One region of the Paraburkholderia sp. RAU6.4a genome, then DNA from elsewhere that is predicted to be linked to it. Evidence: predicted binding sites of a transcription regulator. Region 1 holds the regulator's gene; the other holds the start of a gene.
The links. The regulator HrcA, encoded in region 1, represses chaperone genes, less so after heat shock. The targets are predictions, from matches to a motif close to TTAGCACTCNNNNNNNNNGAGTGCTAA.
Positions count from the first base shown of each region.

Region 1 (7,579 bases):
GGCGATCAACAGTCCGTTCGACTGGGCTGAATTCAAGCGTACGTTGCGTTTGCGGCTCGCCGCCGCCGATGGCGTCGAGCAGCAGATGGATCTGCTGCGTCACGCGCATCAGGCCGAGGTGTTCCGCATTCTGCTGATCGATCTTGCCGGCAAGCTGTCCGTCGAGCACGTCAGCGACCGGCTGTCCGAGCTCGCCGACGCAGTGCTCGACGTGACGATCGAAGCCGTGTGGAAGCAGTTGGCCAAACGTCATCGCGACGTGCCGCGCTTCGCGGTGATCGCCTACGGCAAGCTCGGTGGCAAGGAGCTCGGCTACGCGTCGGACCTCGACCTGATCTTCCTGTACGACGATCCCGGCGATGCCGCCGCCGACGTCTACGCAACCTACACACGGCGTCTGATCACATGGCTGACCACCGCGACCGGCGCCGGCACATTGTTCGACATCGACCTGCGGCTGCGACCCAACGGCGAGTCGGGCCTGCTCATCACCGACCTCGATGCGTTCCGTCGCTACCAGCTGCGCGAGGGCGACGCGGCGAATACCGCGTGGGTGTGGGAGCACCAGGCGCTGACGCGTGCGCGCTACTGCGCGGGCGATCCGGAGATCGGCGCGAAGTTCGAGGCGATCCGCGAACAGGTGCTGACGACGCCGCGCGAAGCGGCGCCGCTCGCGAAAGAGATCGTCGAGATGCGCGCGCGTGTCGAGGCGGGACACCCGAACCATACGCCGGCGCTGTTCGACCTGAAGCACGACCGCGGCGGCATGGTCGATATCGAGTTCACCGTGCAGTACTGGGTGCTGCTGCATGCGGCGCGCGATCCCGAGCTGATCCGCAATACCGGCAATATCGCGCTGCTGCGTGAGGTGTCGCGTTTCGGGCTGATGAGCGAAGCGGAAGCGGAGACGGTCGGCGCCGCCTATCGGCGCTATCGCAAGCTGCAGCACACGCTGCGGCTCGATGGGATGGAGAAGGCGCGGGTCGATCCGGCGCTGGTCGCGGCCGAGCGCGAGGCGGTGCTGGCGTTGTGGAAGAGGGTGTTTGGGTAAGGGCGCTCACGCACTTCGCGTAGCGCATCATGCGCCGCCGGGATCGGTGTGACGTCCCGGCCAAGCCGACTCAGCCGTGTGCGGCCGCCTATGCGCGGCGCAATTTCAGGCGGCCAGCATTTCCTTCGCGTGCTTGCGCGTGGTCGCCGTGATTTCGAGGCCGCCGAGCATTCGCGCGACTTCCTCGATGCGGCTCGCCTTGTCGAGCGAGCTCACGCTGCTGAGCGTGCCGCCGGTGCCGTTGCTCGTCTTTGCGACCTGGAAATGATGATCGCCGCGCGCGGCGACCTGCGGCAGATGGGTCACGCACAGCACCTGGCGCGCCTCGCCGAGCTGATGCAATAGCCGTCCGACCACTTCGGCCACGCCGCCGCCGATGCCCGTATCCACTTCGTCGAAGATCAGGGTCGGTGTCGGGCTGGCCGCGCTCGCGATCACTGCGAGCGCGAGACTGATACGCGCGAGTTCGCCGCCTGACGCAACCTTCGCAAGCGGCCGCAGCGGCACGCCGGCATGACCGGCGACGCGGAACTCGATCTGCTCGAGCCCGTGCGCGCCGCCTTCGGGCAGCGGCACCAGCGCGACCTCGAAGCTGCCGCCTTTCATCGACAGTTCCTGCATGCCGGTCGTGACCGCCTCGCCGAGCGCCTTGCCTGCTTTCGCGCGTGCCTTCGACAGCTTTTTCGCCTCGGCGACGAACACTTCCTTCGCTTGCGCTTCGGCGGCGCGCAGGCCGTCGAGGTCGGCGGCGGCGTCGAGCGCGGCCAATTGCTTGCGCCGCTCGGCGTGTTCTTCCGGCAGCGTCTCAGGCCGCAGGCGGAACTTGCGCGCAGCCGAGTGCAGCGCGTCGAGGCGCTTTTCGACCTGCGCGAGCCGCTCCGGATCGAGCTCGAGCTTCTGCGCGTAGTGGCTCAGCGAATACGCGGCTTCCTGCAACTGGATTTCGGCCGGTTCGAGCGCGGCGAGCACGTCGTTCAGCGCGGGGTCGATCTCCGCGAGGTCGCGCACCTTCGACACGATCGAGCCGAGATGCGTGATCATCGCGTCGTCCGATTCGGACAGCGCGCCGAGCGCTCCCTGCACGCCGTCGATCAGATTCGCGGAATGCGACAGCCGCCGATGCTCGGTGTTGACTTCTTCCCATTCGCCCGGCTGTGGCGCGAGCTTGTCGAGTTCGGTGAGTTGCCACGCGAGTCGCTCGCGTTCGAGTTGCAGCTCGCGATCGCGCGTTTGCGCTTGCTCGACGGCCTGCGCCTTGTCGCGCCACGTGCGCCACGCGCGCGTGACGGCGGCGGCCAGGTCGGACAGGCCCGCGTGCGTGTCGAACAGCTCGCGCTGCGCGTCCGGGCGCATCAGCAACTGGTGCGCGTGCTGGCCGTGAATATCGACGAGCATCTCGCCGACCTCGCGCAGCTGCGCGAGCGTGGCCGCCGTACCGTTGATGAACGCGCGCGAGCGGCCGTTCGCGTCGACCACCCGCCGCAGCATCACGGTGCCGCCGTGCTGGCCGTCGTCGGCCGCGCCGAGCGCCTGCGTGTCGAGCCATTGATCGACCTGTGCGTGCGTCTCGAACTCCGCGGTGATGTCGGCGCGGCTCTCGCCGGTGCGCACGACGCTCGCCTCGGCGCGCGCGCCTAGTGCCAGCGCGAGCGCGTCGATCAGGATCGATTTGCCGGCGCCGGTTTCGCCCGAGAAAACGGTAAAGCCGCTGTCGAATTCGAGGTCGAGCGCGGCGACGATGACGAAGTCGCGTATCGAGAGGTGGCGAAGCATGGAGGTCGTCGGGTGAGCTTGGGATTCGGGTGGCGGCCGCGGCGGCGTGCGAAATCAAAGTGCCGCTTACGGCCTCGGGTCTTCTTCGTGCGACGGGTACTCGTGCCAGTGCAGCTTCTTGCGTAGCGTCGCATAGTAGCTGTAGCCGACCGGATGCAGCATCGGCACCGTGTGGCGCGAACGGCGCACCTCGATCGTGTCGCCGAGCTCCAGCGACGTGAACGACTGCATGTCGAAATTGACGTTCACCTCGCGCCCGGAAACGATCTGGATGCTGACCTTCGATTCGTCCGGCAGCACGATCGGCCGGTTCGACAGCGCGTGCGGCGCGATCGGCACGAGCACGATGCCCTGTAGTTGCGGATGCAGGATCGGCCCCTGCGAGGACAGCGCGTACGCGGTCGAGCCGGTCGGCGTCGCGACGATCAGGCCGTCCGAGCGCTGGTTGTACATGAAGCGGCCGTCGACCGACACGCGCAACTCCGCCATGCCCGAGAAGCCGCTGCGGTTGACCACCACGTCGTTGAACGCGAGCGCGTGGTAGATCGGCGTGCCGTCGCGCACGATGCGCGCTTCGAGCAGCACGCGCTCCTCGCGCTCGAAATTGCCGGACAGCATCTGCGGCACGATCTCGCGCATGTCGGAGATCGGAATGTCCGTGATGAAGCCGAGCCGCCCGTGGTTGATGCCGATCAAGGGCGTGCGATACGGCGCGAGCTGGCGGCCGATGCCGAGCATCGTGCCGTCGCCGCCGAGCACCACGGCGACGTCGGCGCGCGCGCCGATCTCGGCGAGACGCAGCGCCGGATAGTCGGTCACGCCGATTTCGGCGGCGGTGTCTGCTTCGAACACGACTTCCAGGCCGAGCTTCGCGATGCAGGCGGCGAGCGCGGTCAGCGGCTCGCCGATGCCTGGCGTATTGCTGCGCCCGACGAGCGCGACGGTCTTGAACTGGCTGGTCACTTGCATGCCGGCATTACACCATAGGTAGGGCCTGAAAAGAACCGCAGACCAACCCGGTTGTGGGGCGGCGCACGCAGGGCGTCTGCGTATGTCGCGATTATCGTTAGAATGGTGAAGACCCGATGACATGCGAGCCCGCCGACGGCGGTGCATTCGCCGGGAGCGGGCGCCGCGGGCGCTCTCGGCTGCGATGCCAATGAGCTAAAATTTTTCGCCATGCTAGATCCTCGCGCACAAACCCTCCTCAAAACGCTGATTGAGCGCTACATCGCCGAAGGTCAGCCGGTCGGCTCGCGCACGCTGTCACGTTATTCGGGCCTCGAACTGAGTCCGGCCACGATCCGCAACGTGATGTCGGACCTCGAGGATCTGGGGCTCGTGATCAGTCCGCATACGTCGGCAGGGCGCATTCCGACGCCACGCGGCTACCGCCTGTTCGTCGACACGATGCTGACCGTCGAATCCGCCGCCGACGAGGAGGCGGTGACGCGCACCGTCAAGACCACGCTGCAGGTGGGCGAGCCGCAGAAGATCGTCGCCGCGGCGGCGAGCGTGCTGTCAAATCTGTCGCAGTTCGCCGGCGTCGTGCTCACGCCGCGTCGCAGCCACGTGTTCAAGCAGATCGAATTCATGCGCCTGTCCGACCAGCGCATTCTGCTGATCATCGTGACGCCCGAAGGCGACGTGCAAAACCGCATCCTCGCCACCCAGCGCGACTTTTCGCCTTCGCAACTGGTGGAAGCCTCCAATTACATCAACGCGCACTTCGCGGGCCTCTCGTTCGACGAGGTGCGCCGTCGCCTGCGCGAGGAAATCGACGAGCTGCGTGGCGACATGACCTCGCTGATGCACGCGGCCGTCACCGCCAGCACCGACGAATCCGACACCGGCGAGACCGTGTTGATCTCGGGCGAGCGCAATCTGCTCGAAGTCGCCGATCTTTCGTCGGACATGGCGCGCCTGCGCAAGCTGTTCGATGTGTTCGACCAGAAGACCAGCCTCCTTCAGTTGCTCGACGTGTCGAGTCACGCGGCGGGCGTGCAAATATTCATTGGCGGCGAATCGAATCTGGTACCGATCGAGGAAATGAGCGTCGTCACCGCGCCGTACGAGGTGAACGGCAAGATCGTCGGCACGCTCGGTGTGATCGGACCGACCCGCATGGCCTACAACCGCGTGATTCCGATCGTGGACATAACCGCGCGGCTGTTGTCCATGACGCTCAGCCAGCAGTAGTCCTCGGGCTCCGCGGAACTGGCGTCATCGCAGTCCGTGGCGATCATGATGCGCGAACGCGCGGTGTCTGCCAATCGTCCGAATGGCCAGGGGTCTCTGGCGGCGCCGGGCAGAACTCGCGCCGCTATAATGAATCTCCATTGAATCGACTCGCCGCAAAATGCGGTGATTTCTGCTACCTATGCGCTTCGACCTCGAGCGGCCTTCACAGAACGCCACGTCGCATCGCGTCGCCGTGTTGCTGATCAATCTCGGCACGCCCGACGCGCCGACGCCGCGCGCGGTGCGCCGCTACCTCGCGCAGTTCCTGTCCGATCCTCGCGTGGTCGAAATTCCGGCGCTGCTGTGGCAGCTCATTCTGCGTCTGCTGATTCTGCCGTTGCGCGGCCGCAGCTCTGCGAAGAAGTATGCGGCGGTGTGGATGCCCGAGGGCTCACCGCTACGCGTCCACACCGAAAAGCAGGTCGAGGGCCTGCGCCATCTGCTGCAACTGAACGACTACACGGTGCTGGTCGACTACGCGATGCGCTACGGCACGCCGGGCATTCCGGCAATGCTGAACCAGCTGAAGCTCGCGGGCGCCGAGCGCGTGTTGCTGATGCCGATGTATCCGCAGTATTCGGCGTCGACCACCGCGACCGCGTTCGACGAAGCCTTTTCCGCGCTCAAGCGCATGCGCAACCAGCCGGAAGTCCGCACCGTGCGCCAGTACGCCGATCATCCGGCGTACATCGCGGCGCTCGCCGCACAGGTGCACCACTACTGGCATCTGCACGGCCGCCCCGATTTCGCGGCGGGCGACAAGCTCGTGCTCAGTTTCCACGGCGTGCCCAAGCGCACGCTCGACCTCGGCGACCCGTACCACGAGCAATGCCAGCAGACCGGCGCGCTGCTGATGCAGGCGCTCGATTTGACGTCGGTCGAATGCCGCATCACGTTCCAGTCGCGCTTCGGCAATGCCGAATGGCTGCAGCCCTACACGGCGCCGACGTTGAAGGAGCTCGGCGCGGCAGGCGTGCGGCGTGCTGACGTGTTTTGCCCGGGTTTCACCGCCGACTGCCTCGAAACGATCGAGGAAATCGGCATGGAAGGGCGCGGCGAATTTCTGCAGGCGGGTGGCAAGGAGTTTCACCGGATCGCCTGTCTGAACGCGTCGCAGCCGTGGGTTGCCGCGCTTGGCGAAATCGTCGCGCAGCATCTGCAGGGCTGGCCCGTGCAGGCGGTGCCGGTGCCGCACACGACAGGAGCTTGAATACGCAGATGAACTACCGCATCTCAACCGAACCGGGCGCGAAACTGCGCATCGACAAATGGCTGTGGGCCGCGCGCTTCTTCAAGACGCGTTCGCTGGCCGCGGAGGCGGTCGACAAGGGGCGGGTGCGTATCGGCGGCGTCGCCGTGAAGCCGGCGAAGGACGTGCGTGTCGGCGATCTGGTCGAAATCGAGATCGAGCGCTACGTGTGGCAGGTGGAGGTGCTGGGCGTATGCGACGTACGCGGTCCGGCGAGCGTCGCGCAGACGCTTTATGTGGAAACCGCGCAGAGCAAGGCGAAGCGGCAGGTCGAGCAGGAACGGCGCAAGGTCTACCACGAGCCGGCCGCCGCGCTGCACGGCCGACCGACCAAACGCGACCGGCGCACTATCGACAGATTTTCAGGTGGGGATTGAGAAACTGCTCCACGGTGGCGTGTGCGCCGCCGTACTCGGTGGTGTGGTCGTTGACCGCACCGGACATGCAGATGGTCGTGGTGCCCGCGATCAGTACCAGTGCGACCACGCCGATTGCAAAGGTCAGTTTCACGGTACTCCCCTTGATGGGCTGAAACAGGCTATCGGAACGACTGTCAGGTGTCGGTAACGCTTACGTCAGATTAGGGTTAACGTGGCGTTGCTGCTCCATGACTGGAGAATAGGTCAGTTGCGGGCTGCACTCAATCTCTATCTGATTGCGCCACGGTGAGGCTTGTTACGGCGCATTTCGCCTGCACGTCGGTGGTGCGAAAAAACCCTCGACCCGCTTGAAACGGCTTTTTCAGGCCCCATCTGGGGTCCGGTCTGGCGGATCGGCGCGAAGACGCGTGTCGCGATTTTGCAAAGCATGAATCGTACTGTGTCGGAACGGCTTGCACCGCCTTTGGCTTTTACTTTTTAACGACTTTCAGCGACATGGAAAACACGCAAGAGAACCCGACGAGCCAGAATCCCACGCCCGCCGACGAAGCCGCGCGCCAGGCCGCCGAGGCGGCTGGGGCCGCTGCTCAACAGCCGGACACCGGCGCCCCCGCGGAACCGGCCCAGGGTGCCGCCGAGCAGGCGCTGGCCGACGCTCAGGCGAAGATCGCCGAGTTGCAGGAAAGCTTCCTGCGCGCGAAGGCCGAAACCGAAAACGTGCGCCGTCGCGCTCAGGAAGACGTCGCCAAGGCGCACAAGTTTGCGATCGAGAGCTTCGCCGAGCATCTGCTGCCGGTGGTCGACAGTCTCGAGGCGGCCGTCGCCCATTCGTCCGACGACTTGCAGAAGGTCCGCGAAGGCGTCGAACTCACGCTGCGGCAGTTG
Region 1 covers NZ_JBNDKQ010000002.1:3,123,388-3,130,966, forward strand. The annotation lists gene glnE (bifunctional [glutamate--ammonia ligase]-adenylyl-L-tyrosine phosphorylase/[glutamate--ammonia-ligase] adenylyltransferase) at 1-1,051, shown strand, start outside; gene recN (DNA repair protein RecN) at 1,157-2,824, opposite strand; gene OKW40_RS19220 (NAD kinase) at 2,891-3,793, opposite strand; gene hrcA (heat-inducible transcriptional repressor HrcA) at 4,004-5,023, shown strand; gene hemH (ferrochelatase) at 5,205-6,275, shown strand; gene OKW40_RS19235 (RNA-binding S4 domain-containing protein) at 6,284-6,691, shown strand; gene OKW40_RS19240 (hypothetical protein) at 6,663-6,824, opposite strand; gene grpE (nucleotide exchange factor GrpE) at 7,190-7,579, shown strand, end outside.

Region 2 (7,579 bases), 180 kb from region 1:
GCGATAGTCGAAGCCGACCGGGCGGAAGAACAGCGCGAACAGCACGAGCAGCATCGCGAAGTAGAAGCCTGAGAAGGATGCCGCGTAGGCGAGCGGCCACGCGGCGAACATCGCCGCGGCCGCGGTCACGAACCAGACCTGGTTGCCTTCCCACGTCGCGCCGACCGTGTTCACGACGATGCGTCGCTCGGAGTCGGTGTTGGCGATGAACGGCAGCAGGATCGCTGCGCCCATGTCGAAGCCGTCGGTGAGCGCGAAGACGATCAGCAGTACACCTATCAACACCCACCAGATCAGTCTGAGAACTGCGTAGTCCATATGGGTTTCTCCTCCGGGGCGGTGCAGCGGTGCGTCATGCGGCCGTGTTCGACAGTGGCTGCGTCACCGGCTGTCCGATCTCGTGGTGATAGCGGCCCGTATGCAGCGACGAAGGGCCGAGCCGCGCGTACTTGAACATCAGCATGATCTCGATGACGAACAGCCCCGTGTAGAACAGCACGAAGCCGCCGATGCTCAGATACAGATCGCGCGGCGTCAGCGTCGACGCGGCCAGGTTGGTCGGCAGAATGCCCGCGATGCTCCACGGCTGGCGGCCCATTTCCGCGACGATCCAGCCGAGCTCGGCGGCGAGCCACGGCAGCGGAATCGCGATGACCGCCCAGCGCAGAAACCAGCGGCGCTTTTCGAGCAGCAACGTGCGCTGCGCGCAGAACCAGAAGGCGAGCACGAAGGTCGCGAGGAACAGCAGGCCAAGGCCGACCATCGTGCGGAACGAGAAGAACAGCGGCAACACCGGCGGAACCGTGCTTCTTGCCGCCGCGGCGATCTGGTCTGGCGTCGCGTCGATGACGTTCGGCGTGAACCGCTTGAGCAGCAGGGCGTAGCCGAGATCGTCCTTGTACTTGTCGAACTCCGCATGCGCCTCGTCGCTGGAGTCGCCGCCCTTTAACCGCTGCAACGCCGAATAGGCGAGCATGCCGTCCTTGATGCGACCTTCGTTTTGGGCGATCAGGTCGCGCAGGCCGACCACGGGTTCGTCGAGCGAGCGGGTCGCGATAATGCCGAGCGCGTACGGCACACGGATCGCATAGTCGGTGCGTTGCTCTTTCTGATTGGGGATGCCAAATATCGTGAACGGTGCCGGCGCGGGCGCGGTCTCCCATTCGGATTCGATCGCGGCGAGCTTGATCTGCTGGACTTCACCGGTGCGATAGCCGGATTCGTCGCCCAGCACGATCACGCACAGCGCCGACGCGAGGCCGAAGCCGGCGGCGATCGCGAACGAGCGCAGCGCGAACTCGGTGTCGCGGCGCTTCAACAGATACCACGACGACACGCCGAGTACGAACATCGCCGCGGTCACGTATCCCGCTGATACCGTGTGCACGAACTTGACCTGTGCAACCGGGTTGAAGATCACCGAGCCGATGCTGTCGAGCTCCATGCGCATCGTCTGATAGTTGAACTTCGCGCCGACCGGATTGTTCATCCAGCCGTTGGCAATCAGAATCCACAGCGCCGACAGGTTCGAACCGAGCGCGACACAGAACGTGACGATCAGATGCTGGATTTTTGACAATCTGTTCCAGCCGAAAAAGAACAGACCGACGAACGTCGATTCGAGGAAGAACGCCATCAGCCCTTCGACGGCGAGCGGGACGCCGAAAATGTCGCCGACGTAATGCGAGTAATAAGCCCAGTTGGTGCCGAACTGAAACTCGAGCGTGAGGCCGGTCGCGACGCCCATTGCAAAGTTGATGCCAAACAGCTTGCCCCAGAACTGCGTCATGTCCTTGTAGATCTGCTTGCCGGTCATCACGTAGACCGATTCCATGATGACGAGCAGCCAGGCGAGACCGAGCGTGAGCGGCACGAACAGAAAGTGATAAAGCGCCGTGATGGCGAACTGGAACCGCGACAGTTCTACGACTTCGCTAACGGGCATGTTGATCACCTCGAGACGGATGCGGGGCGGGCACCGACAGCAGCGCCTGCGCGACCTGCTCAGGCGGCAGCATCATGTGCTGCGCCTGTGGATGATTGAAGAATGTGTACTTGAGCGCCATCAGTAGCACGAACTTGATGGCGAGGATGATGGCGATATCGCGCGCCAGCGTTGGACCGCGCACCCACCTGGTGAACCGGCCGCGCAAGCGCGACCGGACAGTGCTGCTGCGATTCAGGGCTATGGTCATGATCGGTCGAAGACGACTTCACGCCGGTGAGTCCGGCTGGATCCAGACCGCCCTGGCCGTCAGGCAGTCTGGCGAATGCATGCCGATTGTAGGAGGTGAACCTCGCGCGCTCAGGTTTAGCCATGCGGCAACACGTCGCGAAACTTGCCGCGTCTGTGCAGTATTGCTACCGGACTTGCGATACGTCAAGAAACGCTTACCGGCCTCGACAGGCCGGCTTGCGGATAGGCCGACGCGAATGCGCGGCCGCGGGGACGCAAGAAAGGGCGAAAAGAATGAAAAAGCCCCGCCGTCTTGCGAGGGCGGGACTTGAGCGCGATGGTCGCTAAATGGCGCGATCGATTAACGCGTGTCGTTTTTACCTATGTCATGGGCGGGACACAATTGACGCGCGCATGGCTTCGACGCTTTACGCGTATTCGGTCAGCGCGCCGCGCATCTTCTTCATCGCGCTGGCTTCGATCTGGCGGATACGTTCGGCCGACACACCGAACTCGTCGGCCAACTCGTGCAACGTGGAGCCGCCCGAGCCATCGTCGGCCACCTTCAGCCAGCGCGCTTCGATGATGCGGCGGCTGCGCGGATCGAGCGCGTCGAGCGCGCTTGCGATGCCGTCGCTTTGCAGCCGGTCGCGCTGACGCGAAGCCAGCACGGCAGTCGGCTCACTATGCGAGTCGGCCAAATAGGCGATTGGCGCGTACGACTCCTCGCCGTCTTCGACCTGACCTTCGAGCGCGATATCGCCGCCCGACAGACGCGTCTCCATCTCCGCGACCTCTTCGCGCTTCACGTTCAGCTCCTTCGCGAGACCTTCGATCTCGTCCGGCGTGAACGCGCCAAGCCCCTGCTTGTGGCTGCGCAGGTTGAAGAACAGCTTACGCTGCGCCTTGGTGGTGGCGACCTTCACCATGCGCCAGTTGCGCAGGATGTACTCGTGGATCTCGGCCTTGATCCAGTGCATCGCGTACGACACGAGGCGCACGTTTTGCTCGGGATCGAAGCGCTTGACCGCTTTCATCAGGCCGATGTTGCCTTCCTGGATCAGATCGGCGTGCGGCAACCCGTAACCGAGGTAGTTACGCGCGATGGACACGACGAGTCTCAGGTGCGACAGCACCAGGCGGCGCGCAGCCTCCAGATTGTCGTGTTCGCGCAATTCGGTGGCGAACTGGCGTTCCTCCGCCGGCGTCAGCATCGGAATCCGGTTGACCGCCTGGATGTAGGCGTCGATGTTGCCCAGGTGACCAGACAGCAGCGAGGAATGCGAGAGCGCCAGTGCACCTGCCGGAGCGGCCTTAGCCGACGACGGGCTCAAAGTACTCGGAAGGGTCATTGCATGGCTCACGTGTGAAGCTCCTTTGGAATCAGACAATAGCGTACTCAGTAAACGACTCCAGCGATGGATGTTAGCACTCAGATCTGCCGAGTGCTAATACTTAGAGGTCGCAGGGGCATCTGAGTTCCAGAAAATCCTATTGAGTTTCGATTTCTAATAGCCATCATACGCTCTATTTGTCTTGTGCGTTGGACCTGTACAAAGTACCGCCCGGAGCAGTTGCACGCTCATGTTTGACTGACATCGTCCCGTTTTAAAGAGAATAATTGCTGGTCATTGGCATTATCTGGGAAATACTTGCTCCTGAATTCGTACTTGGAGTAAAGGGGGCGCTCGGTTAATACTCGGCAGTATGGGGGGCGGATGAACAGGCAGAATCTTGTGGTGCGTGGGCTTACTCTAAAAAGCACGTTTGCCGTTCTGCTCGTTCTGCTGTTGGGTGCGGCGGGCGCGTCCCAAGCTGAGCAGTTCGGCGTGCACGTGGCCGCCGGCGTCGGCGACCATCACGTCAGGACGCTCGATCTCGGCGTGGTCTGGGATCCAAGCCTGACATGGTGGCAGATCGGCGACTGGCATTTCGCGCTGCTCGGCGGGGCGCACGTCGCGTGGTGGCACACCAATGAAGGAAACGTTCACGACAACATCGGCGAGATCGGCGTGACGCCGGTAATCCGCTTCATCAGGTCGTCGGGTTCGGTGCGGCCATTCATCGAGGTGGGTGCCGGCGTCCGGCTGCTGACCAGCCCGCGCATTTCTTCCGACTTCACATTGGGCACCTCGTTCCAGTTCGCCGAGATGGCGGGCGTCGGGTTGCAGTTCGGCGCTCGTGAGCAGTATGTCGCCGGCTACCGCTTCCAGCATGTCTCCAATGGCGGTATCAAAGAGCCGAATCCTGGTATAAATTTCAGCCAGCTATATTTGCAATATCACTTCTGACCGTGGCCGCCTGCGGCTCGCGGTGTTCGAGGGGCTCTGCAATGGCGGCAAAGATGATCGAAGCGATTCGCGGGCTCGAGCGAGAGCGTTTTCGCGCGATGGTCGATGGCGATGGGCAGTCGCTCGACACGCTGCTCGCGGACAACGTGAGCTACGTCCATACGAATGGCAAGCGCGAGACGAAGCGGCAGTTCATCGACGGGATCACCGCGGGGCGCCGTCGTTATCGGCAAATCGAGGTGCAGTCGCAGGATGTCTTGCCGGCCGGGCGCGAGACCTACGTCGTCACGGGCCGCGCGCTGATCGAGATGGAGGCGAATAACGGCGCGCTCCTGTTTCCGATTGCCTATACCGCGATTCACACGCACGAAGACGGGCAGTGGCGACTGATCGCGTGGCAGGCGACCCGTTGCGCGCTCGAGTGAGATTCTCATCGGGCGGGCGCGCCTCGTGAGCGCGTCTCCAGCGGCAGCGGAATGCGGGTGTGCACTCCGCTGCAGCAGGCTCGAGGCCCAACGCGAATTCACGCGGTCGCGCATTCGCCAGCTTTGTCGCGGCTGTTTGCGCCGTGCTCGTCTACATCGGCATCCGCGTCGCGCGCCTCGCGCGTGCCGCGCATCGCTACCTCTCCCGCATACGGATGCCGCGCCGCCACCGGAAGCCGCGTGCAGCGTTCCGCCACGCGCCGGATCGTCGCGAGATCCGAGAAATCCAGACCGCTGTCGATACCCATCGCGTCGAGATTCATCGCGACTGTGACGAGATCGACGTTGCCGGTGCGCTCGCCATTGCCGAACAGACAGCCTTCGATGCGATCCGCGCCCGCCAGCAGCGCGAGCTGCGCCGCGGCCACGGCGGTGCCGCGATCGTTGTGCGGATGCACCGACAGCACGATGCTGTCGCGGTAACCGAGGTTGCGATGCATCCATTCGATCTGGTCGGCGAACACGTTCGGCGTGGCCGCTTCGACGCTTGCCGGCAGGTTGACGATCATCTTGTGATCGCGCGTAGGCCGCCACGTTTGCGCGAGCGCGTCGCACACCTCGCGCGCGAATGGCAGCTCGGTCGTGTTGAAGGTCTCGGGCGAGTACTGGAAGGTCCAGCGCGTGCCTGGCCGCGCCTGCGCGTGTTCCTTGATGAGGCCCGTGCCTTCGACGGCGAGCGCCTTGATCTCATCCTTCGACTGCTGGAACACGATGCGCCGGAACGACGGGCAGATCGCGTTGTACAGATGCACGATCGCGCGCGGCGCGCCTTCGAGCGCGTCGAACGTGCGTGCGATCAGCTCCGCGCGCGACGGCACGAAGACTTCGATCGTGACGTCGTCGGGAATGCGTCGCTCGTCGATCAGCTTGCGCACGAAGTCGAAATCGGTCTGCGACGCCGACGGAAAGCCCACTTCGATTTCCTTGAAACCGATCGCGACCAGCATCTCGAAGTATTCGAGTTTCTGCGCAGCGTTCATCGGTTCGATCAGCGCCTGATTGCCGTCGCGCAGGTCCGTGCTCATCCAGACGGGTGCGGCGTCGACCGTGCGACTCGGCCATTTGCGGCCGGTCAGCCGGACGACGGGAAAAGGGCGGTACTTTTCAGCGGGATTGCGCAACATGGAGAGGTGCCTCATTCGTGGTGTCGTCGGCGGAGGGTGGGGACGTCGAGCGGTTGGCCGACTGTTCACGCATGCACGCTGCGGATGCTGCCCATGCAACGTACATGTGATCCTCTCGCATCGTCCGCGCGGTAAACGGACGAATGCAAACGACGACAGGTTGTGGAGAACTACGACGGGGGTGAAGCGAAACTGCGGGAACTACGGGGAGGACCGCCGACGGCAACCGGAGCTGCCAGCGCGCGGCGCTACGCGAGACTTACGCCAGGCGTAGCGATAGGGGCCGCGCCAGGCGGCCGGAGATAATTCGGAGGGTGTTCGGAAGGGAACGCATGAGGCCAAATGTATGACGGCGTGCGTTGGCCTGTCAACCCGCGGCCGTCAGGCCGCCGTCTTCGCGATATCGACGATCAGCTCGACCTGCCGCTCGAGCGCGCCAGGCACCGGCGCTTCGCCGCGCAGCACGGCGTCGATCCAGGCGGCCGTGGTCGCCGCGTCGCGCGCTTCGGGCAGCTCGACTTCGGGCGCATCGGGCGACGAGCGCTCGTGCGGCAGCCGCGTCTCGCAGATGCCGTCATGCAGCCAGTCGACCTGCACCTGGCGGCGCGTATCGGCGACCGCCTCGCCTTCGGTGCCGCGCGCGAGCAGCGCACCGCCGACGGCCGCATCGGGATGCGTGACGAACAGCTGAGTGAGACTGTCGCGATACGGCGGATGCGTGTAGTTCACGAGCCGCAATCCCGCGGGCGCGAACGGCTGCAGCAGCTTCACGAGCGTATGCGTCGAATTGCGCACGCCCATGCGCCGGCGCAGCGCGAGCAGGCGCGCGAGCTTGGGCGCCAGGACGTCGATCGAGGCGAACGCGACGCGGCGCTCCGCAAGTCCAGCTTCGATCTGCGCGTGCGACTGCGCATGGGCGATGCGCAGATGTGTGAAGATTTCCGCGCTCGTCACCCGACCCAGATCCTCGGTGACGCCGTGTACCAGCACCGGCACGCCTTCGCGGGCGAGCAGCAGCGCGAGCAGCGGCACGAGGTTCGGCTGCTTGCGCGCGCCGTTGTACGACGGAATCGACACCGGCCGAAACGCGCCGTGCGGCAGCCGCACCGGCTCGAACGACGCATGCACGGCGGCCAGCATCGCGGCGAGTTCGTCGGCGGTTTCGCCTTTCACGCGATACGCGAGCAGCACCGCGCCGAGTTCGAGATCGTCGACGCGGCCGTCGAGCATCGCGGTGTAGAGCGAGCGCGTGTCGTCGGCGGTCAGCGCGCGGGCGCCATTCGGGCCGCGGCCGATTTCCTTGATGAATCGGGCCCAGGGGAAGGGAGAAGTGGTATCGGTGGAGTCGGTCATCGTGCGCAAGAGGCGGGTGGCGTGCCGCGCCTGGCGGTTCGCTACGCCATTCGGGGAACAGTTCGGTGTGAGTATCGCATCTATGGCGAGCGGGCGAACAGCAACGAAGCGGGCACGCAGTGGCGCGCGACGGGCCGCCTGACAAGCCTC
Region 2 covers NZ_JBNDKQ010000002.1:2,945,288-2,952,866, forward strand. The annotation lists partial or broken gene cydB (cytochrome d ubiquinol oxidase subunit II) at 1-318, opposite strand, end outside; gene OKW40_RS18435 (cytochrome ubiquinol oxidase subunit I) at 353-1,945, opposite strand; gene cydP (cytochrome oxidase putative small subunit CydP) at 1,935-2,195, opposite strand; gene rpoH (RNA polymerase sigma factor RpoH) at 2,605-3,540, opposite strand; gene OKW40_RS18450 (acyloxyacyl hydrolase) at 3,895-4,467, shown strand; gene OKW40_RS18455 (nuclear transport factor 2 family protein) at 4,509-4,892, shown strand; partial or broken gene OKW40_RS18460 (2-isopropylmalate synthase) at 5,090-6,076, opposite strand; gene ybiB (DNA-binding protein YbiB) at 6,458-7,429, opposite strand.
Region 2: rpoH (RNA polymerase sigma factor RpoH) is a predicted target of HrcA. The motif match lies at 3,602-3,628, and genes of this name have one in related genera.